3 regions of the Bacillus sp. P4_E1 genome follow, and region 3 is predicted to be linked to each of the others. Evidence: riboswitches for the same ligand, from Rfam matches in the RefSeq annotation. Region 3 holds a riboswitch; each other region holds the start of a gene.

Region 1 (6,138 bases), on a different contig from region 3:
TCAAAGGGTTTTTCGCAAGAGGATGTTGCAAAGAAAATTGGGGTAACTAGGCAAGCTGTGTATAAGTGGGAAAATGATAAAAGTTACCCTGACATTGATAATTTAATTTTATTGAGCGAAATGTACAACGTTACGCTCGATGAATTAATAAAAGGGAATCAAAACTTTAAAGAGAAAATACATATTGATGAAGAAGATGAGGATTTTGAGAAAGAGAATGAGTTTGGTTTTTATATTGGATTTGGTTTGCTAATTATGAGTGCTTTCATTGATTACGAAGGAATTCAAGAGATTTTATTAGGGGCTGCGCTATTCATGATGGTCTTTTATTCCGACGTGAAGAAAGTTATTTTGAATGAATTTCGCTCGTTATTTAAAGGGAAAGATATATATGATAAGAAGTGAGAAGAGTCCGTTATATTTCCTAGGAAAAGGTACTGCGAATAATCTAATTGTTTTATAATGAGTTTTAGATATAGGTAATATGTTAAAAAGCTGTTTGTATAGAGTCTTGAAATCTATGTGTAAAATGATAATAAAGTTATTTAATTTTAAAAGCTCAAACGAGTATAGCCCCGTTCTAAAGTTAGGACGGGGTTGAAAATCTAAGTTTTATTGAATAAGAATTTTCTTCAAATATTTTTACTTCAGTAATGTATATTTCAGTAAAGGCCTTTTATAAAACGTCACTTACTTATTTGTTACTGAGTTGTTCCGCCAAACCGATTAGAATTCCTTCGGTTCCACGAATGTAGCAGAGTCGATACGAGTTCTCATACTGAACTACTTCTCCAACGAGCTGAGCACCATGCTTAGTAAGTCTGGATACCATTTCGTCAATGTCCTCGACGGTGAACATGACGCGCAGATAACCGAGGGCGTTTACAGGAGCTGTCCGGTGATCTGCTATAGTAGGTGGGGTGAGAAATCGCGAAAGTTCAATTCGGCTGTGACCATCTGGCGTAACCATCATAGCAATCTCTACGCACTGAGAACCGAGTCCAGTTACGCGACCAGCCCATTCACCTTCGACAGTAGCTCGCCCTTCGAGTTTTAATCCAATCTCCTTGAAGAAAGAGATTGCGTTATCAAGAGATTCTACAACGATGCTGACATTGTCCATTCTTAGTAATCTGTTGTTTGCCATAGTCTTTATCTCCTTATGTGTAAAAATTTATCCCGCTATTTGCGGGCAATAAGACTCCCACCTCAAAATTCGGCGAATGCGAGGAAGTTAGGTGGGAGATAACTGCCCGATTGTTGAATAGAATGACTTGCTTCCGTTTTTTAACAATTTTATTGTTCTTCAAACGACTTTATTTTAAACTAAATAACCTTTTTCTCACTTTCCACTATGCAAACAGCTTTCTATTTATATAGGAAGGAAATAGATTCATATAATTTGTTGTAAGTTTTACTGGTGGAAATTAAATCATTTGCACTAAAGGTTCAATTTTCGCCATAAATGATTGATGAAGTGCTTCAACACCCGTTACTAAATGAAGACGGTCAATAACGACAGATACTTTAATTTCTGATGTACTTACCATTTTAATATGAATATCTTCTTCTTTTAAAGTAGTGAACATATTCGCAGCAACTCCTGGGTTAGATACCATACCAGATCCTACAATTGATACTTTTGCTAAATGATTTTCATGTTCTACAGATTCGTAGTGAAGTGCTTCTTGATTTTGTTCCAATACTTCTAATGTTTCTCTTAAATCATTAGAATGGATTGAGAAGGAGAGGTGAACAGTTCCTTCATTTGTAATACTTTGAATAATAATATCCACATTAATATGTGCTGCTGCTAATGTAGAGAAAACTGTTGAAAGTGCACCTTGTTCTAATCCTTTAATTGTGACGCGTGTAATATTATCCTCAAATGCAATACCTTTAACGATTGATTGTTGTTCCATGTTACATTCTCCCCTTACAATTGTTCCGTTTTCTTGTTCCATACTTGAGCGAACTTCTAAAATTACATTATGATTTTTAGCAAATTCAACAGCGCGTGGGTGTAATACGCCAGCACCGAGGTTGGCAAGCTCTAACATTTCGTCATAAGAAATTTCATCTAATTTATAAGCATCTTGTACAACTCGTGGATCAGTCGTATATACGCCGGTCACATCCGTATAAATATCACATTTTTTTGCTTTTAGTGCAGCAGCTAATGCGACAGCAGTCGTATCAGAGCCACCGCGGCCAAGTGTGGTAATTTCATTTTCTTCACTTACTCCTTGGAAACCAGCTACTATAACAATCGTGCCTTCAGTAAGGTGAGACTGAATACGGGTAGTGTTAATGTCAATAATCCGTGCACTACTATGTACAGATTCTGTCGTAATACCAGCTTGCCATCCTGTTAATGAAATTGCGTTATAACCTTTTGTTTGTAGTGCCATTGTTAATAATGAAATGGTTACTTGTTCTCCTGTAGATAGGAGCATATCCATTTCACGTTTACTTGGATTTTCAGTAATAGCTTTAGCAAGTGCTACAAGTTTATCCGTACTTTTTCCCATTGCTGAAACGACAGAGACAATACTATGTCCTCGTTCATATTCTTCAATAATTAAATTTGCTACATGTTGAATGCGTTCGACGCTTCCGACAGAAGTACCGCCAAATTTTTGTACAATCGTTTCCATTACGAATTCCTTCTTTCGTCCATTTTTAAGAATAGGTTAGGACATATACAAATCCCAATATTCCTGTAGTTACCAGAGAGAAAAACAAAAAACACCATCTCAAATAAGTGAGGATGGTGCTGTTACAGGAAAAGGGAAACAGAAAACGGAGCTAATAAAAAAACCGCCAAAAAAGGAATATCATAAAAATGATATCTCTTTTTTGTAGATAGCTCTTCATACGTACACGTCTGTACATATGACAGTTCTGTTTCTATTCGAAAACAGCCCCAATTGATAAATGCAGAGAAATTTATCAATTTCGGCAACACTTCCTTTCCTCTAAAATCATAGACATCTCTGTGTCTCCTTTAGAATACTTATAAGCGTTGCAACCTCTATCTCACGTTTTAGGCGAGAGTGTATGATTTATGAAGTTGTTGGTAACATTTGTTTTATAATAATTTAAATTTTTCAGGGAATCAAGTGTTTTTTGTATTTTTTTGAAATTCTATCTTTTTATTAAATTAGTTTGTGAAAAATGTAGCAAAATCGATTCATTGCATGTACATTGAAAATATAGCGCATGGGAGGTGGAAGGATGGGGAAGAAAAAGCCTATTTATGTAGCCACAGAAATGAACACAACAATGGAGAAACTATGGGCATATACACAAGAGCCTGATATACATACAGAGTGGGATGCTCGTTTTACTGAGATTTCGTATTTAGAAAAAAAAGAGGGAGAACCACAGAAGTTTTTATATAAAACAAAGATCGGATTTGGACTTGAAATAGCCGGAGAAGGGGAATCGATAGGTGAAATAAGAAAAGAAACTGGAGAACGCATTTCCTCTTTAAAATTTTGGACAGACAATCAATTATCACTTATACAAATAGGGCGTGGTTATTGGAAGTATACACCGAATGAAGAACATATTCATTTTGAAACGCAATATGATTATGATACGAGATTTGGTCGTATAGGAAATGTGATAGATTTATATGTTTTTCGTCCACTATTAGGTTGGGCGACAGCATGGAGTTTTGATGCTTTAAAATTATGGTTAGAAAAGGGACTTCATCCTAAGTTGCTAATTAGAAGAACGATGACGTATTGGCTAGTTTGCTTTTTATTTGCTTTCGTATGGTTATATCAAGGGATTGTACCGAAATTGATGTTTACTCATTCAGAAGAAGTAAAGATGCTTTCTGCACTAATCGGATCGAATGAAAGTAGTATTTTTATACTTAAAATAGTTGGATTTTTAGAAATAATATGGGGTGTTATGTGGCTATTGCCACTTCAAAAGCGAAAACTATTTATATTGCATATTATATTGTTGATAATTTTAACATTAGCGGCAGGATCGACGAATATCGCTAGTTTTACGCAACCGTTTAATCCGATTACATTAAATTTTCTTCTAATAGGGTTATCGATTGTCGGTTATATAAATAGCACGAATTTGCCAAGCGCAAAAAATTGCAAGAGGACGAGAAAGGGATAAGTATATGGTTAATATTTATGAAAGATTATTAAGGGATTCTTATAAAAGGCTTCATCCAAAATTGCAGGAACGATATGCGATAACAAAGGAAAATAGCTTTATTGGGGAAGGGGAAATGGATGAAATTTATGGAGGATCTTTTTTCGTTAAATTAATATTAAAAATTACATCGAAGTTTCGAATGTTTTTCTCTGAGCGAGGGCAAAAAGTTCCGTTTGTGATACATAATACCGCTGAGCGAGATGAACATGGAAATGAGTTTGTACGGTGGAATCGTACTTTTTATTTTCATAATAAGAAAAGATATTTTAACGCTGTTATGCAGTTGGATGAAGAAAATAATGAAATTGTAGATTATTTTGGTGAGCCACATTTACTCGTTTCTACATTGAATTTTTATATTGATGAAAAAGGCGGGATGCATATTTCTTCAAAGAAACAATGGTTTTTTATGTTTGGAAGAAAAATCCCGTTACCAAAATTTTTATATGGAGAGGCAAAAATTGTTGAAAGTTATGATGATGCACTGCAATGTTTTCGAATTCATGTACAAGTACGGAATCCGTTAATTGGTTCGTTATTTTCATATAAGGGAACATTTGTGGAAAGGGAATAAACGATATGAAAAATATACTATTTGGGCTTGCTTGCTATATTATTTTTCTAATATGTGAGTGGTCAAATGTAAAACCAGTTGAAGCAATTATTTTATTATCTATTTTGTTATTTATACCGATGTCTTTTTGTATTATTGACAAGAAAAAAAGAAATGGATCGTATGTATTATTTTATAAATTTGTATCGTTTTTATATCCAATCGCAGCAATCAGTGCAATGCTAGCTTTCGTAACAAATCACTATTTCTTTGCGCTACTTTGGTTTGCATATACAGGAATCGTTGCGTTATTTGGTGTAAGTAGATTGTTAGAAAGAGGATGGAAACCGATAGAAGAGACGGCTATCGATAGTGCGTTTATTTATTTGTTTTTAGGTGGTTTTTGGTTTTTTGCTTCAGTAGCAAAGGTTTCAATTATGCACTTTAGTTCTGACATTGTTTTACTTACAGCGGCACACTTTCATTACTCGGCATTTCTATTGCCGTTATCAGCTGGTTTACTTGGAAGGAAAAGAGAAAAGAGAAGTAAAGTGTATGATGCTATTATGTTTATCATAGTCATTTCACCTATGACAGTTGCGATAGGAATTACATACTCAAGGATATTTGAATTTTTTGCAGTGTTCATATATTTATGTGCGATTTATGGATATGGAGTTTACGTGTGGAGAACGAAATTCAATGCTATAAGTGCAAAGATTCTCCTTACTCTTTCATCCAGTACACTTATGGTAACAATAATGTTTTCACTCATATATTCATACGGAAATTTCAAACAAGTAATGACGATTACAATTGCACAAATGGTTTGGATTCACGGTGTTGTAAATGGAATTGGAGTAGCGTTACCAGCATTTGTTGGTTGGATGATTGAAAAGAGTACTCCGAATTATAAATATTACGGGAAAACAATGAGCAGGTTAAGAGGAAATGCGACAGTTGGTGAAGCATTTTTACATAACAGAAATTTAATAGATAGCAAGGAATACAAAGGTTTAGTTGATAAAATGAATGATTTTCATAGTGAGGCATTTGACATGGCGAAGATTCCTTTAAGTATTATTCGTTTTTATGAAAATACAAAAGAGTATGAGTTACAATCGCATATTAAATGGACTCGTTGGTTCCGTCCGGTTGCATTTTGTTATGAGAAAATGAGTAAGCGTGTAGGACAAATACATTTAGGAATGGGCGGCAAGTGGGAAACGATGCATGGCTCTATCATTGGGATAATAGATGAGAAGGATGGAAGAGAGAATGTAAGGGCTTGGCTAAGAAAAAATGAAGCAGGGGAGACAATTTTTGTAGCTCTTTATTCAAAGCATACATACAAGAAAGATACATATATGAATATCGCATTACCTTTACCATATTCG
Region 2 (6,138 bases), on a different contig from region 3:
TAACCACTAATAAGGACGATGAGTCCGATGACTCGTAATGTTTGCAATTTAATGTCACGGCTATTTTCTTCTGAGTTGTTTTGGGGCGTTGCAGGCGGATTGTTGTTCATAATAGAGCTCCTATCTTTTTTATTTATATGTGCGAAATCATTATTAACGTATGGATAGGAATTGTATAGTCATTTTCACTATATGAGAAATGCCTATGAAAAGTGATTATAAATTTTAGGACGAGAAAAGAGGCTGTTATGTGCAGCCTCTTTTCTCGTTAAAATGAAGAAATTCGTTTCTTCGTTTTTGGTACAATAATAAACTTTATCCAAAGTACGCCGATTAGCATAATAATCAAAGCATGTAGTAATTGTCCTGTAGCAATGAGTATAACACTTGAAAATACAATGAGTTGAATGCTTAGCAATATAAAGATTAAGCGGAGAAATTGATTCATTCGTTTTTCAGTATCAATTGGATATAATGCTACAATAATATTTCCTGAAAAATATTTCCACAGAGAACGAAGCTGCATAGAAATCATATATAGGATGATATAAGCGATAGCACCTTTTACGTATATATTCGGAACAAAATATAGGATGAAAGCACCGATTACCCCCAAGCGAATATATATACCGAAATAATCATTACCACGTAAAAATGCAAGTGTATGTAAATAGAAGAAAGTAGCTCGTTTTTTATGTAGTAAAGGTTCGATCCAATTTGTAAGCCATTTTCTGCCGTTTACTTGTTTTTTTAGCTGCGGAACATCAGTGAAGATGCTAGCGAATTGATAGAAACGTATGTCCATTTTTTCTTCTTGCTCAATTATGTATTCCCACGGTATTCGCTTTGTGGGCTGTTTTTTTGTATATAGGAGTAGGAAGGCAAGAAGTAATAGTAAGCCGCCTAGCACAATGATATTTGCAACATAAAACAGCATGTAAATGATCAGGGCGTTACAAGCAATGCGAATGATAAACCATATGCTTTTTTCATAACTATCACGCCACATCCAATGTATGTATATGTTCCAGCCCTTTAGAATCATTAAAATTATAAAGATTGTACATAAGAAAGGTACGGTTAGTTGTAATGATTGCATGGCAAGCGGTACGATAACAAGGAACGTAAATATAAGCGGGAAAAGCTGAATGATGTAATTATATAGAAGAGATTTTTTAAAATAAGATGTTAATTTCTCTTCTAATGCAAGTAAATAGACAGCGTCCGGTTTTTGAATAAATGTGCGAACTTGGCATCTCGTTATAATGAGTGTAAGTACGATCGTGATGAGTAATAAAGATATTCCTTTAGAAGGATCCGTTTTAAGAAACTTAGCGTAATAATATGCACCTACACATGAGACGAAGATGAAGCTATATAGTAAACCGTTAATCATACGTGCAAAGTATGTGATGGCATTTTGAATATGTTGTTGAAAGCGAGAGCTCCATAGTGATTCGATTGACATGTTTTTCACCTCTTTTTTCTATTATATATGTTTTATAAAGTAAAAAACGAGCAAATTGCGTTACGCAACTTGCTCGTTTTTCTTTTCTTTATTTTTTTTCTGATCACGATTCATTAATGGATAGAAGGCAAAGCCAATCCCGAATAAACCAATTCCGAGAAGAAATGTTTTTATATCGGATGCGCCGGTTTTAATAACCCATAGTGCATAGCAAAGTGCGATAACTGCAACTACACCATCCATAATTCTTGAACCCATTTCATTTTTATATGTTTCACCAGTTGCGACTAGTTTTAACTGGAATATTGGTGAAACGAGATATGGAATGAGGTAGGCCAGTGTTGATACGGTAATAACGAATGTATAAGCTTCCGCAATTGTTCCTGATAATGTTGAGAATAAGAACACTTGCGACATAATGTTTGTTAATCGTAGTGAATGAATTGGACTTCCTTTTTTATTCGTTTTTGCGAAGAAGGAAGGGAAGAAACCTTCTTTTGCTGCTTGATAAGGTACTTCTGAGCTTAATAAAATCCAGCCTAATATTGAACCGAATAGGGAAGTAAGAGCAAGTAATGCCATAAGTTTCCCGCCACCATGACCCATTGCAGCGTTTAATGCATCTGCTAATGGACGTTCAGAAGCTTGTAATTTATCAACGTGAAGTACACCCATTGTTAAAATTGTAATTCCTAAGTAAATTGCAACTGTGATAAGTAATCCTGCAACAGTTGCGCGTTTTACCGTTTTTGGAGAGGTAGCTCGGTTTGATAAAAGAACGGCTGATTCAATCCCGATAAATGCCCAAAGTGTTGTAAGAGCCGCTAAATTTACTTGTGAAAGGAGGCCGTGTGATACGCCTTCTTTATCGATCATTGGTGTGTACCATTGTCCAAACTTTGAAGCTTCGAACGCAAATAACGTAACGACGATGAATAGAAGGAATCCAGTCACTTTCGTCGTTGTTGCTAAGAAGTTTAGCTTCCCAGCTCCGCTTACACCGTTTGTTAAAATTAAATGTGTTCCCCAAAGTAAGATGGAACAAATAGTAAATGTAATTAGTTTTCCAACTTCTATATTGAAAGAGCCAATTGAAAATAGTAGTCGTGTATCTTTCATAATTGGGAAGAAGAGCGATAAATATCCCGCGAAAGATGTAATAATGGCAACGTTACTTGCCCAGTTTGCAACCCAATATCCCCATACCATGCTGAAACCAGCCATTTTCTTTCTTTTTGGTGTTGAGAATAAAGCATATGCATGACTTTGTGGTCCTGTCGTTAAATCAGGACGACGAATTGCTAAATTACCGAAAACAAGAGCTAGCATTAAAACACCAAACCCTGTTGTTAACCAAGCTAAAGTGACACCGAGTGGGCTTGCTGTTTGTGCTAACGTACTTGGCACCATGAAAATACCAGCGCCAACCATGTTACCGACAACGAAAGCTGTTAGTACCCAAAAGCCCCATTTTTTTTGTTGCATAGAAAATACCTCCAAAGTTAGTATAACCAAGTCAAGCGAGGAGATATGTATGTCTTCCTGATAAGGAAGAGAAGGTCCAAACAAAACAAAAAAAGCACGTAATTTGCCGCTACATGCTTTCTATCTTATAAGAAACCCACGACATACCTCTCGATAGCTCTCCACAAACGAAACGTTTGTGACAGTTCTGCACTTATTAAATGCAGACCCAGCAAGCGTGCATGGTGGACACGACTTACTTCGGCAATCATTCCTTTCTCATTTCTTCATCAATGCCACTACATCTCCTGAAATGATACTCTTAATGACTGCAACCTCTACCTCACCGAGATACGAATGAGGATTTATGTATTAAATTAACATGTTTAAGAGTAACAAATGTATTTTTATACGTCAATGGATATAGTAATAATCAGATTATAGAGAAGAATTTGTTATTAGGTCCCGGAGGATTTTAACTAAAAAGCAGCTGACCTAAATATTAGATCAGCTGCTACATATAAGATTAAACTAAGTTTAATACAGTTACTTTTTGACGAGTCATAGACTCAAGGCTCTTACGAATACCTTGTGCGCCCATACCTGAACCTTTTACACCGATGAATGGGAAGTGGTCAGGGCCGCGCTCTGTGCGTCCGTTAATTTGAACAGAACCAGTGTCGATTTTGTTAGCAATTGCAAATGCTTTGTTAATGTCTTTTGTGAAGACACTTGCTTGCAGACCGAACTCTGATTTGTTAGCAATTTCAATCGCTTGTTCGTCAGAAGAAACACGGATGATTGGAAGGATTGGGCCAAATGGCTCTTCCCAAGCAACTTTCATTTCTTCTGTTACGTTGTCGATTAATGTTGGATAAATTAGGTTGCGCTCACGTTTGTTACCGATAACGATTGTTGCACCTTTTTCAGCAGCATCGTCAATTAAACCTTGAACGAAGTCAGCAGATTTGTCGTCGATTAATGGAACGATTGTGCTGTTTTGTTCTGGAGATCCAACTGATAGTTCAGCTACTTGCTCTTTTAATAAGCCAGCTAGTTCGTCTGCTACATTTTCATGTACAAGTACACGCTTAATAGCTGTACAACGTTGACCTGAGTAAGAGAATGCACCGCTTACGATATGCTTTGCAGCTTCTTGTAAGTCTGCATCTTCACAAACGATACCAGGATCTTTACCACCAAGTTCTAATACAAGTGGAATCATCGCAGCTTTTTTCGCTAAATGTTTACCTGTATTTGTACCACCTGTGAACGATACCATATTTACGCCAGGATGTTCTACTAAGTAGTCACCAATTACAGAACCGCGTCCTGTAGCTACGTTTACAAGACCTTTTGGAAGGCCAGCTTTATGAAGTGCTTCAACCATTTTAACACCGCTAATTGCACCTTGAGTTGCTGGTTTGAAGATAACAGCGTTACCCATAATAAGTGCTGGTGCAAGTTTTGCAGCAGATAAGTTTACTGGGTAGTTAAATGGTGCAATTGCTAATACAACACCAAGTGGTGCGCGCTGAATAATCGCAAGTTTAGATTTAGATCCACCAGGGAAGCTATCACCCATCATGCTTTCACCGTGCATGTGAAGTGCTTCGTCAACTGTGTAACGAATTAAGTCAGCTGTACGAACGACTTCTTTTTGCGCATCTTTATAGCCTTTACCGACTTCTTTCATAATGATATCGGCAATTTCATCTTGCATATTTACGAGCTCATCAGCCCATTTATATAAATATTTTGCGCGATCTTGTAGAGAAGCTTCAGCCCATGATTTTTGAGCTTCTTTTGCAGATGCAATTGCTTCATCTACTTCTCCTTGAGTAATTGCTTGTACTTGCCCAATTACTTCGTGTAAGTATGGAGATGGAATGTCGATTGTTTGACCTGAAGAGCTTTCTCTCCATTCTCCGTTTAAATAAAATTTGTACGTATTGCTAGTTGTCATGATTAGTCCTCCTAAAATAGCAACTTGTAAGAGTGAGTATAAGGTGATTGTAGGTGGTTTGATAATATTTTTCAAATGAAATGTTTGTGAAAACGATTTCTTACTATTTTTTTATTTTGTATGCCCTTTCTTACAGAAGATTCTCTTATTTCAAACTGAATTATAAGCAGAATGCATCACTTTTATTTTTTGTGATAAAAGATTATTTTATTCTAAAGCGAAAAAAATAATTGACAGAATACTCAATAAAGTTGTAAGATTATAAATGGAAAATAAATGAAGGGGGTGTGCGTAATGATTGTAATCGTAAATGTAATGGGCTTAGCTCTGTTAAATGGCGGAAAACATTCATATCATTACGCAACCCGTGCGGATATATAGGACCTTTTTGTCTTATGAGAAGCGTACGTTGCGTATATCGTAACGTACGCTTTTATGCATTCTATTGCATATCGTCAAGCGGCGGTATGCTTTTTTTTGTTTGTTTTCCTTGTTACTATAAAAAATTAGAATTTGGAAGGTGGAAAAATGTGATGAAATTGTATGGCTTACGAAATGTAAATGTGATGGGTTTGGATAGCGGATAAAGAAATGTGAATCAAACGGGAACGAGAAAGGAGAGGTTATATTGTTTTCAGTATTACTAAAGTTAAGCTGGTTTTTTAGAGAGCATTGGAAAAGGTATAGTATTGCAATTGGGGTACTTTTAATTGTAAACGTGATAGAGGTAATTCCACCGAAAGTGTTAGGAATTACAATTGATAATATTAAAACGGGAGCCTTAACGAATGAGGCGATTATGCAATATATTCTTATTTTACTTGGGGTAACGATTGTTGGGTATGTACTTACTTTCATTTGGCAGCACCAACTATTTGGCGGTGCGTTCGTACTTGAGAAAACGATGCGTTCAAAATTTATGGGGCATTTACTTAAGATGACACCGACGTTTTATCAAAAAAATCGTACTGGCGATTTAATGGCGAGAGCGACAAATGATTTAAAAGCAATCTCCATGACAGCTGGTTTTGGTATATTAACGCTCGTTGATTCTAGTCTATATATGCTTACAATCGTTTGTATGATGGGCTTTTCAATTAGTTGGCAGTTAACATTTGCTGCGCTTATACCGCTTCCGATTATGGCGTATGCGATGAATAGATACGGAAAGAAGTTGCATGAAAGATTTACAGTCGCGCAAGATGCGTTCGGGGATATGAACGATAAAGTACTTGAATCA
Region 3 (6,138 bases):
TTTCCATATTTTTATTTACTTTAGGGGTTTATATTTTATTACGATTCATCATTCAAAAACAAATTGTTTCTTCAAATAAGCGTATGTCTGCTAAACAACTTGTACCACTTGGCTTATTCGCTGGATTCGTCGATTCAACTGGCGGCGGTGGTTGGGGGCCGATTACGACACCTGTTCTTCTTGCAAGAGGAAATGAAGCTAGAAAAGTTATTGGATCTGTAGATACGAGTGAATTTCCTGTTTCACTCGCTGCAACGATTGGCTTTTTCATTTCACTTGGCTGGGAACAAGTAAGCTGGGTTTGGGTATTTGCCCTCATGCTTGGTGGTATTGTTGCCGCACCAATCGCCGCATGGTTAGTACGCATCGTTCCTTCTCATTTACTTGGCGTACTCGTTGGCGGACTTATTATCTTTACGAATATCCGTACACTGCTTACTACATTTAAAGTAGATCCAACTATTATTTCACTTTCTTACGTTGCAGTTGGTCTTGTCGTTATTATATCTATTTTTATTGCTGTTCGTAATCATTCCAATCGTTCTAACGTATCGACAGCCGGCTATCCGAAAGATCAAAAACAAATGCTACCATAATTAATAATAATACCGCCCGATTTACTTCGAGCGGTATTTTTTATTTTTCTATTTTCCAATTGACCATCGTTTCAATACTATTTACTCTTTTCATATGTAATTTCTCTAAGACACGAATAGAGCTATAATTATCAAGGAGTGTCTCCGCTATAATCGTTTCCACTTCCCCTGTTTGAAAAGCCCATTTCATTAATTCACTAACTGCTTCTGTTGCATACCCTTTATTCCAATATTTCTCAATAAATCCGTAACCAATTTCTACCGTATGTTGCTCATTCGGTTTCCCTTTAAATCCTATATCACCTAGAACAACATCATCCTCTTTCCGAATAACATACCACGGTCCCCACGGTAATGAAGCCGCATCTCGTTTCATATTTTCTATATGTCCTACAATATGCGGACCACTATTGTATCCTTGATTATCCGCAATTTGAATCCATTCTTCTGTACACGGTACTATATATAATCTTTCCGTTTCTAATTTCATAATGATATCCCCTTTTCAATTAAACAATACCTCAATTTTATCAGAAATAAAAAGAATATTCATTCTATTTATCGAATTTATACTTATTCTTTGAAACGAATTTAAGGAATAATCCCCTTCTAATAGTTATGTCGAATTATATTTTCTGAATTTTCTTTTAATTTTAAAGGGTTTTTCAATATTTTTTGCGAAACATTTGTATAACAATTTTTTCTTTGCTTATTGCTACATAATAGTAGGTTCGGGTGGAGTTTTGCAAGCGTTTCCTATACAATAACCGATATTTTTTGACTTTTCCTAACAAAATTCCTTGCAATATATTCAGAAAGTCATTACAATTGCCATATATTAAATATCTTAGCAATATATAAATCCTCATCAATCCGATGAGGTAGAGGTTGCGACTTTTAAAAGTAAAATGGACGAGACACAGCGAATGTCACTGACTCCGTTTGAAAGGAAAAGTTGCCGAAGTTTATATTTCTTCTCTGGAAATATGAGCTGGGGCTGTCTCCGAAAGGAACAGAACTGTCACGTTTACAAAATTACCGTGTAAACGTGGTGTGCTATCTTAACGGAAGGGTATGATGGGGTGGTTATTTGTGAAACGTTCCGCCTAATTCCTTTGGCGGTTTTTTGTATTTTTCTCCCCCGCTCCTTCCTAACCTACAAGAAAAGGAGTGTTGAACATGAATAGCGCAACAAATCAATCTACCTCTAAAACGCAAACTACACAAGGACAAGGTGAATTAAAACGCGGATTAAAATCTCGTCACCTTACGATGATTTCTCTCGGTGGTACAATCGGTACCGGATTATTTCTTGCCAGTGGTGGTGTTATCCATTCAGCTGGTCCTGGCGGTGCATTAGTCGCATATGCCGCAATTGGAATTATGGTTTATTTTTTAATGACAAGCTTAGCAGAACTCGCGGCTTACATGCCTGTTACTGGATCTTTTAGTACTTATGCAACAAAATTTGTTGATCCATCACTTGGTTTTGCACTTGGATGGAACTATTGGTATAACTGGGCGATTACGATTGCAGCTGAACTAGCGGCCGTAACATTAATTATGAAATTTTGGTTCCCAGATACCCCTTCTCTTATTTGGAGTGGACTTTGTTTAGCTATTATTTTTCTCTTAAACTATTTATCTGTTAAAGGTTTTGGTGAATCTGAATATTGGTTCGCACTTATTAAAGTAGTTACTATTATTATCTTTTTAATTGTCGGTTTTATGATGATTTTTGGAATTATGGGCGGCGAATCTGTTGGCTTTAAAAACTTCACTGTTGCAGATGCACCATTTAATGGCGGCATCATGGCAATTATCGGTGTATTTATGGCTGCTGGTTTCTCATTCCAAGGAACTGAATTATTAGGAGTAGCTGCTGGTGAAACTGCTGATCCAGAACGCAATATTCCGAAAGCAATTCGTTCTATCTTTTGGCGCATTTTATTATTCTATATTTTAGCAATTCTCGTTATCGGTTTATTAATTCCTTATACGACTGAAAGCCTTGCAGCAAGTGATGTTACAGTAAGTCCATTTACACTTGTATTTGAAAAAGCGGGCGTTGCCTTCGCTGCTTCTGTTATGAACGCTGTTATTTTAACTGCAGTACTTTCTGCTGGTAACTCTGGAATGTATGCATCAACTCGTATGCTTTGGGATTTAGCTCGCCAAGGAAAAGCACCAAAGTTCTTAGGGAAATTAGATAGCCGCGGTGTACCTGTTAACGCATTAATCGCAACATCAGTAGTTGGTAGCGTCGCTTTCATCGCTTCTTTATTCGGTGACGGTGTTGTATACATTTGGTTATTAAATGCTTCAGGGATGTCAGGATTTATTGCTTGGGTAGGGATTGCTATTAGTCATTACCGTTTCCGTAAAGCCTATATTGCACAAGGGAAAGATTTGAAAGATTTACCATATCAAGCGAAATGGTTCCCGTTCGGTCCAATCTTTGCATTTACACTTTGTGTTATTGTTATTTTAGGTCAAAACTACGGAGCATTTACAGGAGCATCTATCGACTGGAACGGTGTACTCGTTTCTTACATCGGTTTACCACTCTTCTTAGTACTATGGTTAGGTTATAAATTTACTAAGAAAACGAAAGTCATTCCACTTGATAAATGTGAACTGAAATAAAGTAAAACGAGCAAACAAAATTGTTTGCTCGTTTTTTTAATGCAATGCTTCTCCCTTCCCTATTTCTCCTGTTTTTGCAATAATAGAGGAAATATAAATAAAGGTTGGGATTACATGAACATTCGTATTACTGATGAAGCAAAAGCAGCTATACATAGACTAGTACGTGAAGACAAAAAGATCATTCGCATTAGAGGAACTATGACAAACTCTTGCAGTATTTTCGTTGATGTCGATTTAATTTGGGATACATATAATGCGGATGATGTTGTATATGAAGATGCGGAGCTTATCGTACAAATGGATTCATTCACGACAGATTACACTGGTGATACGGTGAAACTTGATTATAAGACGACAGGTTTTAGTATTACGACTCCTAGTGAGACTTTGGTGTATGGATTGTCGATTAAAAAATAAACATTGTTTTTATCCGACCAATGGGGTGAAAAAATGGGCAAATATGTTCCGTTAAAATTTTTATTTAACAAAGAATTAGCAGAAAAAATGGCTGATTCTATTTGTAAACACGATCCTAATTTCTCTAAAAGAAACTTTGTATCTACCGTAACATATAAAGTTGAAAATTTAGAGTTAAAGCAACGTATAGAAGTAATAGCAGATGAATTACACAATGCATTACAAAAAGATTTTAATGAAGCAATACATATATTACTGAAAACATTAGGACCAGAAAATACAACAGAAGTCGGCACATTTACAAAGGGTTATATGTATATGCCTATCGCAAAATACGTTGAAAAATATGGGCTTAACGATTTTGACTCCTCATTCAACGCAATGTATGAAATAACAAAAAGAAATACTGCTGAATATGCCATTCGTCCTTATCTTGAAAAATACCATGAAGAAACCTTGGACATATTGCAGCAATGGTTACGTGATGAAAACAGCCACATTAGAAGATTAGCTTCAGAAGGTACTAGGCCAAGACTTCCTTGGGCAAAAAAAATAGGAGCTTTGAAAGGTGACTTCAGAAATAATTTAAAGCTTCTTGAGCCATTAATGAATGACCCTTCTAATTATGTTCAAAAATCTGTAGCCAATCACATTAATGATATTACGAAAGAAGATAAAGAACTCGTTTTTCGATGGTTGCGAGAATTACTCGATAAAAACCATCCTGTTAATCCTTGGATTATGAAACATGGATTAAGAACGGTGATAAAAAATGGCACTTTACCAAAAGATTTTTGTTTTTAAGTATTTGTAAAGAAAGCAACAATCTATATGAAAACAGCTAATAATAAAAACGTTTATACTTCATTTGGAAGTATAAACGTTTTTTCTCTTTTAAACATTAACCCTGCCTTAAAATCTTATAAAACATTTCCGGTTTATGTTGATCAAAAGCATCTATTAATTCTTTTCCAAATATCGTTATACTCTCCTCCCACGGATGCCCTAAATACCCCCACTTAAAGTCCTTCTGAATAAAGAAATAGTAATCTCCAGTTGGAAAAATCGGGATTGTCCACTCATCAAATTCATTTCTATCGAACTTTAAATGTGAATTTACCCAGTAACATTCATGTTGCCAATCAAGTGCCATTATATATTCATTCGATACTGTATTCTCTTTAAAAACTAGTAATGCTTTTTCTTCCAGATCGTCATATACATTTAAATCTACCGATTCTCCAAAGTAATGAGAAATATCATATGTTATAAAAGGACTTGGCACCTTAAATGATGGGAATATAGACATACTTGGTGAAAACTCAAAATCACTATATACCCTATCCCATATTCGGTCGTACTCTTTGTCTGTAAACTCAATCCAATTCTTCATTAAATATCTACCTTCCCTTTATAGTTCAAAGGATTTTCACTCGATTATCCCGAATATATAAATAATTATTCTCGCAAGGAGCGAATTTGTATGAATCTATTCGAACACGAAACGTAAAACCTCTTCATCTTTACAAGAGGTCCTCCATTTCTCTGTTCTTACTATATCATTCATTAACGAAATAGGAGGACATATTATGAAACGTGATCCATTATTTTCAGCACTATTAGAAAGTGCAAAGACTAACTTTAGCGGCTGGGATTTTTCTTTCATTTCAGAAACTGGCCGTATGAATAGCGAGCCCCTATCATGGTCATACGGTAGCACTGCTTTCCAGCTTATGCAACGTGCAAAATCAATGCTAGATATGGGGACTGGTGGCGGAGAGTTTTTATCTATGTTACAACCGTTCCCGTCAACTATTTATGCGACTGAGGGCTATGCTCCGAATGTCCCAATTGCACGAAAGAAATTAGAACCTTTAGGAGTTATAGTCGTAGAAGTGACTGATGATACTGCTTTACCATTTCAAGATGGTCAGTTTGATTTAATTGTGAATCAACATGAATCCTATTCTGCTTCTGAAGTGAAAAGAAGTCTTTCCACCAATGGAACATTTCTTACACAACAAGTCGGTGGTCTTGATTGTGCGGAACTGAATGAGCAGTTTGGCACACCGCTGAATAGCGAATTTTCAAGTTGGTCACTCGAAACGGCATGTAGTGAATTGAGAAAAAGCGGATTTACAATTTTAGAAGCGAAGGAAGAGTTCCCTCTTCAGCGTTTTTATGATGTCGGTTCTGTTGTCTATTACTTGCAAGCAATTCCGTGGCAAATTCCTGAATTTACAGTAGACAGCTATACCGAGGAATTGTATCGCATACATGAAATCATCTTGCAAAAAGGATATTTCGATGTGAAGCAACACCGCTTTATTATTAAAGCAAATTATGAAGAGTAAAATTTGAATTAGCATTCCCTACAAAAAAGCCAAGTCCCAATAAAGGACTTGGCTTTTTCTTATTATTTTAACGCATCTTATCCTATTGAGAAATGAGATGTTTTTCATATCGTTTTTTCGTA

The links. Region 3 has a riboswitch for lysine ahead of AC1DS7_RS11605 (amino acid permease). Riboswitches for the same ligand answer to the same signal wherever they lie in the genome.
Region 1: it holds a riboswitch for lysine, as region 3 does, so the genes downstream of both, AC1DS7_RS07925 (aspartate kinase) here and AC1DS7_RS11605 (amino acid permease) in region 3, are expected to answer to the same signal.
Region 2: it holds a riboswitch for lysine, as region 3 does, so the genes downstream of both, AC1DS7_RS04930 (amino acid permease) here and AC1DS7_RS11605 (amino acid permease) in region 3, are expected to answer to the same signal.

The regions. Positions count from the first base shown of each region.
Region 1 is NZ_JBFUIV010000004.1:311,781-317,918, reverse strand. Features, by position in the region: gene AC1DS7_RS07935 (helix-turn-helix domain-containing protein) at 1-405, shown strand, start outside; gene AC1DS7_RS07930 (VOC family protein) at 695-1,147, opposite strand; gene AC1DS7_RS07925 (aspartate kinase) at 1,428-2,657, opposite strand; lysine riboswitch at 2,859-3,045, opposite strand; gene AC1DS7_RS07920 (DoxX-like family protein) at 3,238-4,146, shown strand; gene AC1DS7_RS07915 (DUF4166 domain-containing protein) at 4,151-4,762, shown strand; gene AC1DS7_RS07910 (YndJ family protein) at 4,768-6,138, shown strand, end outside.
Region 2 is NZ_JBFUIV010000003.1:103,402-109,539, forward strand. Features, by position in the region: gene AC1DS7_RS04920 (hypothetical protein) at 1-110, opposite strand, end outside; gene AC1DS7_RS04925 (ABC transporter permease) at 269-1,468, opposite strand; gene AC1DS7_RS04930 (amino acid permease) at 1,529-2,953, opposite strand; lysine riboswitch at 3,100-3,281, opposite strand; gene gapN (NADP-dependent glyceraldehyde-3-phosphate dehydrogenase) at 3,459-4,898, opposite strand; gene AC1DS7_RS04940 (ABC transporter ATP-binding protein) at 5,527-6,138, shown strand, end outside.
Region 3 is NZ_JBFUIV010000007.1:22,626-28,763, reverse strand. Features, by position in the region: gene AC1DS7_RS11615 (sulfite exporter TauE/SafE family protein) at 1-596, shown strand, start outside; gene AC1DS7_RS11610 (GNAT family N-acetyltransferase) at 637-1,086, opposite strand; lysine riboswitch at 1,471-1,663, shown strand; gene AC1DS7_RS11605 (amino acid permease) at 1,776-3,242, shown strand; gene AC1DS7_RS11600 (iron-sulfur cluster biosynthesis family protein) at 3,357-3,662, shown strand; gene AC1DS7_RS11595 (DNA alkylation repair protein) at 3,696-4,466, shown strand; gene AC1DS7_RS11590 (DUF2716 domain-containing protein) at 4,564-5,055, opposite strand; gene AC1DS7_RS11585 (class I SAM-dependent methyltransferase) at 5,252-6,016, shown strand; gene AC1DS7_RS11580 (NUDIX hydrolase) at 6,099-6,138, opposite strand, start outside.